Regions from separate parts of the Streptomyces marianii genome, predicted to be linked through region 2. Evidence: riboswitches for the same ligand, from Rfam matches in the RefSeq annotation. Region 2 holds a riboswitch; the other holds the start of a gene.
The links. Region 2 has a riboswitch for glycine ahead of gcvT (glycine cleavage system aminomethyltransferase GcvT). Riboswitches for the same ligand answer to the same signal wherever they lie in the genome.

Region 1 (3,401 bases), 4.8 Mb from region 2:
AGGTGATCATGAGGACGGACAGCTCGTCGCGGTACTTCTCGATCTTGGCGCGCAGGTCGTGGACGTCGATCTCACCGTCGTCGGCGGTGCGGACGACGACGACCTTCATCCCGGCCATCACCGCGCTGGCGGCGTTCGTACCGTGCGCGGAGGACGGGATCAGGCAGACGGTGCGCTGCTCGTCGCCGTTGGCACGGTGGTACGCGCGGACCGCGAGGAGGCCGGCCAGTTCGCCCTGGGATCCGGCATTCGGCTGGATCGAGACCTTGTCGTAGCCGGTGACCTCGGCGAGGCGCTCCTCCAGCTCGTGGATCAGGGTCAGATAACCCTCGGCCTGCCCGACCGGGGCGAAGGGGTGGATCTGGCCGAACTCCGGCCAGGTGACCGGCTCCATCTCGGTGGTCGCGTTCAGCTTCATCGTGCAGGAGCCGAGCGGGATCATGCCGCGATCCAGCGCGTAGTCGCGGTCGGCGAGCCGGCGCAGGTAGCGGAGCATCGCGGTCTCGGAGCGGTGCGCGTGGAAGACCGGGTGGGTGAGGTAATCGTCCCTGCGGAGCAGCGCGGCGGGCAGCGTGTCCTCGACGGTCGCGTCCAGCGCCTCGATGTCGCCGGAGACGCCGAACGCGGCCCAGACGGCGGAGACCTGGGCACGCAGCGTGGTCTCGTCGCAGGAGAGCGACACGTGGTCGGCGTCCACGAGGTGCAGATTGACACCACCCTCGCGGGCCGCGGCGACGATGCCGGCGGCCTTGCCCGGGACACGGGCGGTCAGCGTGTCGAAGAACGTGCCGTGGACGACCTCGACACCGCCCGCGCGCAGCCCCTCGGCGAGGATCGCGGCGTAGCGGTGGGTCCGGCGCGCGATCGTCCGCAGCCCCTCGGGACCGTGGTAGACGGCGTACATCCCGGCCATGACCGCGAGGAGCACCTGGGCGGTGCAGATGTTGCTGGTGGCCTTCTCGCGGCGGATGTGCTGCTCGCGGGTCTGCAGGGCGAGACGGTACGCCTTGTTGCCGTCGGCGTCGACGGAGACGCCGACGAGTCGCCCGGGCAGGCTGCGGGCGTGCTTCTGCTGGACGGCCATGTAGCCGGCGTGCGGGCCGCCGAAGCCCATGGGGACGCCGAAGCGCTGCGTCGTGCCGACGGCGATGTCCGCACCGAGCTCACCGGGCGAGGTGAGCAGCGTCAGGGCGAGCAGATCGGCGGCGACGGTGACGATCGCGCCGAGCTCGTGGGCCTGGTCGATGACCGGCTTTATGTCCCGGACGGCACCGGAGGCACCCGGGTACTGGACCAGTACGCCGAAAACTCCGCGCTCGGCGATCTCCGCCGGGATCCCGTCGCCGAGGTCGGCCACGACGACCTCGACGCCGGTCGGCTCGGCCCGGGTCTCGATCACGGCGATGGTCTGCGGCAGCGCGTCGGCGTCGATCAGGAAGACACCGTTCTTGACCTTGCCGACGCGCCGGGACAGCGCCATGGCCTCCGCGGCGGCGGTGCCCTCGTCGAGCAGCGAGGCGCCGGACGTGGGCAGTCCGGTCAGGTCGGCGACCATGGTCTGGAAGTTGAGCAGCGCCTCCAGACGGCCCTGCGAGATCTCCGGCTGGTACGGCGTGTACGCCGTGTACCAGGCCGGGTTCTCCATCACGTTCCGCAGGACGACCGGCGGGGTGAAGGTCCCGTAGTAGCCGAGGCCGATCATCGGGGCGAGCACCTGGTTGCGGTCGGCGAGGCCGCGGAGCTCGGCGAGCACTTCGGCCTCGGTGCGGGCGCCGGGCAGTCCCAGAGCCTCGGTGCTCTTGATGACGTCCGGCACGGCGGCGGCGGTCAGCTCGTCCAGCGAGCCGTAGCCGACCTGCGCCAGCATCTTCGCCTGGGCCTCGGTGTCGGGGCCGATGTGGCGCTGCTCGAAGGGGGTGCCTCGCTCCAGCTGGGAGAGCGGAATGCGGTTGGCGGTCATTGCGGAGGCCTCCTGGTCGTAACGACCTGCGAGGGGCACCACGGCGCGGGTGCCCGGACGGCCTCCCCCTCTGTCATCTCAACCTGAGAGCTTCACCGGAACGCCCCGGGGCGCGCCGGCTTTCACCGTCGGTGAGAGCGGATGCCGTCCGACGCCCGCCCTGCTTTCCAGAGTGACCTCGTCCGTGCGGTACAGGGGCCTGAGAGATTCCGGGGAGGATTTGCTCCTTCGGCGGCTCCGGCTTTCACCGGGGCACTCTCCCGCACGGGGTCAGCAGCCGCTGCCAGCGTACCAGCGCGGCCTCACCTGGGAGCTTCGAGTGGACGCCGCCCTGGATGTGCACTTTCGTAGTGTTCAGCGAACCCGTGCGACCTGTTTGGAGGGACCGTGCAGACCGACATCGATCCGCGCAGCCTGATCGGCCGCAAGGCGTTCGACCGCGACGGCCACAAGATCGGGACCGTGGACGAGGTGTACCTCGACGACGCCACGGGCGTCCCCGAATGGGCGGCCGTACGAACCGGCCTGTTCAGCCGGGACGCGTTCGTACCACTGGAGCCCAGCCGGCTCGAGGGCGACGGCCTCCACATACCCTTCGAGCGCGCCCTGATCAAGGACGCGCCGGACTTCGGTGTCGGCCGCCATCTCTCTCCCGAGCAGGAGCTGCAGCTGTACCACCACTACGGTCTCGACCTGCCCTCGCTTCCGGAGAGGCCGACCACCTCTCCGTCCCCCGGCGACGAGGCCGGGGGCCCCGGCACCGGCTCCGCCGGTGACCGCGACTTCGGGCGGCTGGCCGGCCACGACGACTGATCCTCCGGCGGGCGCACCAGCGGCAGCGGCTCCGAGGGCTCCAGGCCCGGGTCGTCCACCGCGAACGTCCGCACCCGGCCGGGCGCGGCCGACCACGGCTCCTCGAAGCGGACCGTGACCTTCCCCAGCCCGCTGCCCTGAACCCATCCGGAGCCGTACTCGGCGTGGCGTACATCCTGCCCGGCGGCCCAGCGCCGGTCCGCCACCGGCCTCGCGTCCCCGCCCGGCGACCGCTCCTCGCCCGGCGTCGGCTCACGGGACGGCGCGGACTCCTCGTCCTCGTCGTGTCGCTCCCCCGCGGCTGCCTGTGCGAAGAGGTCCTCCTGCGTGTAGTCGGCGAGGCCGCTCACACCGACGCCGAGCAGCCGGACCCCGCCCGTGGTGTCCACCGCCTCCAGCAGCCGGGCCGCAGCCTCCCGCACCACCGCGGGATCGTCCGTGGGCCCGCGCAGCGTCTCCGACCGGGTCAGCGTCGAGAAGTCGAACCGCCGCACCTTCAGCACGATCGTCCGTCCCGAGTGCCCGGAGGCACGGAGCCGGCGGACACACCGGTCGGCCAGCCGCTCGACCTCCGTCCGGATGCGGACCCGGTCGTGCAGGTCCACGTCGAAGGTGTCCTCGACCGACA
Region 2 (3,401 bases):
CTTGGTCGACTCCAGTTCGCCGCAGGTCTCGCCCGCGGTCACCGTGTCACCGACCTCCGGGAGCTGGACGTACACGACGTCGCCGAGGGCGTTCGCCGCGTGCTCCGTGATGCCGACCGTCGAGACGCCGTCCTCGGCGGCCGACAGCCACTCGTGCTCCTTGCTGTAGCGCAGCTGCTGGGGGTTGCTCATGACCTGAATTCTCCTGTACGCGGGGAAGTGCTGCTGATGGGGTATGCCGGAGTGACTACTTCTGGCGCTTGTAGAAGGGGAGCGCCACGACCTCGTACGGCTCATGAGTACCGCGGATGTCCACGCCCACGCCCTCGGTTCCGGGCGTGGCGAGCGCGGCGTCCACGTAGGCGATGGCGAGCGGCTTGCCGAGGGTCGGCGACGGCGCGCCGGAGGTGACCTCGCCGACGACCTGGCCGCCTGCGACCACGGCCATCCCGGCCCGCGGCACCCGGCGGCCCTGGGCGACCAGGCCGACCAGCTTGCGCGGCGGGTTCGTGGCGGCACGCTCGGCGGCGGCCTCCAGGGCCTTGCGGCCGACGAAGTCGCCCTCCTTCTCGAATTTCACGACCCGGCCGAGACCGGCGTCGAAGGGGGTGAGCGACGTGGTCAGCTCGTGCCCGTACAGGGGCATGCCCGCCTCCAGGCGCAGCGTGTCACGGCAGGACAGGCCGCACGGCACGAGACCGGCCGGGGCGCCGGCCTCGGTCAGCGCCCGCCACAGCGTCTCCGCGTGCCGCGGCTCGACGAACAGTTCGAAACCGTCCTCGCCGGTGTAGCCGGTACGCGCGATCAGCGCCGGGACGCCGGCGACGGTGCCGGGGAGGCCGGCGTAGTACTTCAGTCCGTCCAGGTCGGCGTCGGTGAGCGACTTGAGGATGCCGGGCGACTCGGGCCCCTGTACGGCGATCAGCGCATATGCGTCCCGGTCGTCGCGTACAGCCGCGTCGAAGCCCTCGGCACGCTCGGTGAGGGCGTCCAGGACGATCTGCGCGTTGGAGGCGTTGGCGACGACCATGTACTCCGTGTCGCCGAGGCGGTACACGATCAGGTCGTCGAGGATGCCGCCGTCCTCCCGGCAGATCATGGTGTAGCGGGCGCGGCCGGTGGCGACGCCGCCGATGTTGCCGACCAGCGCGTAGTCCAGCAGGGCGGCGGCCTGCGGCCCGGTCACGGTGATCTCGCCCATGTGGGAGAGGTCGAAGAGACCGGCCTTCGAGCGGACGGCGTTGTGCTCGTCGCGCTCACTCGCGTAGCGCAGCGGCATGTCCCAGCCGGCGAAATCGGTCATGGTCGCGCCCAGCGAGCGATGCAGGGCATCGAGGGCGGTGAGACGGGGGGCGTTGCTCATGGATGGGGCTCCCAGGGCATGACTGGCGAGGACGATCCTCCCCATCTGTCATCGAAACCTGAGAGGTTCGTCACGACCACACGTAGCGGACGTACGCGAAGGGCGTGACTTGCACCTTGGGTGGAACCGCAGGACTGCGGATCGCTTTTCAGATCTGCCTCGTCGCGCGCGGTACGGGGCCTGAGAGATTCAAGGGAGGGACTTGCTCCTTCGGCGCCCGGCCCACACAGTGGCCAGGACTCTCCCGCGCGGATTCAAGCGGCCGGTATGCAGTTTGCGCGGACATCATTGCACGGGCGCCCGCGTCGGCAAATCACTTGTCGGTCATTACCTTTTCTTTAAGCTTCTTGGGCAGGGTCTCGGAGACCCGACAGGGGGAGAGTGAGCTGATGACGTTGCAGCAGTCCGGCGCCTATCCGGCGACCGCAGGGGTACCCGCCCGGCCCCGAGTCCCCGCGCGAGCCGCCGGGGCCACCCGGCGCGGCCTGCCGATCGGCCTCACCACGGCCCAGCCCGTCGTGCGTGACCTGCGGGAACGCGAGGGGTGCGATACGCGTGCCCTGGTGTTCCGCCGCGGCGACGTGGTCGTGATCTCCGGGCTGCCCGGCAGCGGCAAGTCCACGCTCATCCGGCGGGCGGCCGAAGGCGGCGGGATCGACTCCCAGGACGCCCGGGACCGCTGGGACCGGCGGATGCCCAGTGCCCTGCCGTACGCCGCCTACCGCCCGCTCGTCCGGTTCGCGCACTACGCGGGGCTGCGGCGGGCGCTGCGCTCCGGCGAGAGCGTGGTCGTGCACGACTGCGGCACGCAGTCGTGGGTCCGGCGCTGGCTGGCCCGCGAGGCCCGCAGACGGGGGCGCGACCTCCATCTGCTGCTGCTGGACGTCACCCCCGAGACCGCCCGTGCGGGCCAGCGGGAGCGCGGCCGCGGCGTCTCCGGCTACGCCTTCACCCGCCACCGCCGAGCGGTCTCCCGCCTCCTCCGCGTGGCCGAACGCGGCCACCTCCCCAAGGGCTGCGCCTCCGCGACCCTCCTCGACCGCGCGGCGGCCTCCGCGCTCACCCGGATCGGCTTCACCGACGGGTCCTGAGGTGCGGACGCGGGACGGCGGCGAGTGGGCGGCCCCGGACGGCCGGCTTCGGGGGCGGTCCACGGAGCCGGGCCCGGCGAGCCGGGCCCGCAGCGACCGGCTCCGGGCAACGGGCTTCGGGGAGCGGTCCGCAAAGACGGAGCCAGTCGGGTCGGGCCGCGCGGGGCGTTCGACGGTGCCCCGGGGCCCCGGCCCGCGCGCCCGAGTTCCGCCCCCGCCCCGCCCGCTACCCTGCTGTCGGAGGACATCGTGGCCGGCCCGTCCGGGTCGGCGGGGGAAGCAGGGATCACAGTGGACGCGACATGGCCCGCCAATGAGCTCGAAGAGGTGCTGGCCGCTTCGGTCGGGAACCCCTCGGCCGGGGGGCGGATCGTGGAGGTGCTCGGGCGGAGCGCCGTGTGGGTGCCGCTGCCCAGGGGCGGCGGGCCCGACAGCACCGACCTCGACCTGCCGACGATCGGGATCGACGGCGCCCCGTACGTCCCGGTCTTCAGCTCCCGGGAGCAGTTCCGCCTCGGCGCGGGCGACCACATGTCCGGCACGGTCGCACCCGCGGTCGAGTTCGCCCGGGGCCTGCCCCCGCAGCTCGGCATCGCCGTGAACCCGGGCGGCGCCGTCGGCGTACCGCTGCCCCCGCCCGCCGTCGCCGAGCTGTGCCGCGCGGGCCGCACGCCGCTCGGGGACACCTCCCAGGCCGGAGACGCGGCGAGCGGCGGCCGGGTCCGGCTCTTCGAGCCCGACTGGCAGGAGGAGCCGGTCGACTTCCTCGCCGCCGCGGCCGGCGAGTTCGAGTCGACCCGCGTCGTCCAGACCGCCCGCCGGATCCTGGCCAGCATCGAGGGCGGCCCACCGGTCCTGTTCGTCGGCGTCCAGCTCTCCGCCTTCGACGGCCCCGACCGGACCGCCCCCATGGACGCGCTCGGCCGTGCACTCGGCCGGGTCGCCGT

Region 1: linked by a shared signal. The riboswitch ahead of gcvP (aminomethyl-transferring glycine dehydrogenase) and the one ahead of gcvT (glycine cleavage system aminomethyltransferase GcvT) in region 2 are both predicted to bind glycine.

What each region holds. Positions count from the first base shown of each region.
Region 1 covers NZ_VAWE01000001.1:7,268,989-7,272,389, reverse strand. The annotation lists gene gcvP (aminomethyl-transferring glycine dehydrogenase) at 1-1,960, opposite strand, end outside; glycine riboswitch at 2,138-2,233, opposite strand; partial or broken gene FEF34_RS44360 (PRC-barrel domain-containing protein) at 2,348-2,494, shown strand; gene FEF34_RS32945 (DNA polymerase IV) at 2,641-3,401, opposite strand, start outside.
Region 2 covers NZ_VAWE01000001.1:2,468,792-2,472,192, reverse strand. The annotation lists gene gcvH (glycine cleavage system protein GcvH) at 1-192, opposite strand, end outside; gene gcvT (glycine cleavage system aminomethyltransferase GcvT) at 248-1,363, opposite strand; glycine riboswitch at 1,523-1,620, opposite strand; gene FEF34_RS11090 (AAA family ATPase) at 1,753-2,454, shown strand; gene FEF34_RS11085 (enhanced serine sensitivity protein SseB) at 2,746-3,401, shown strand, end outside.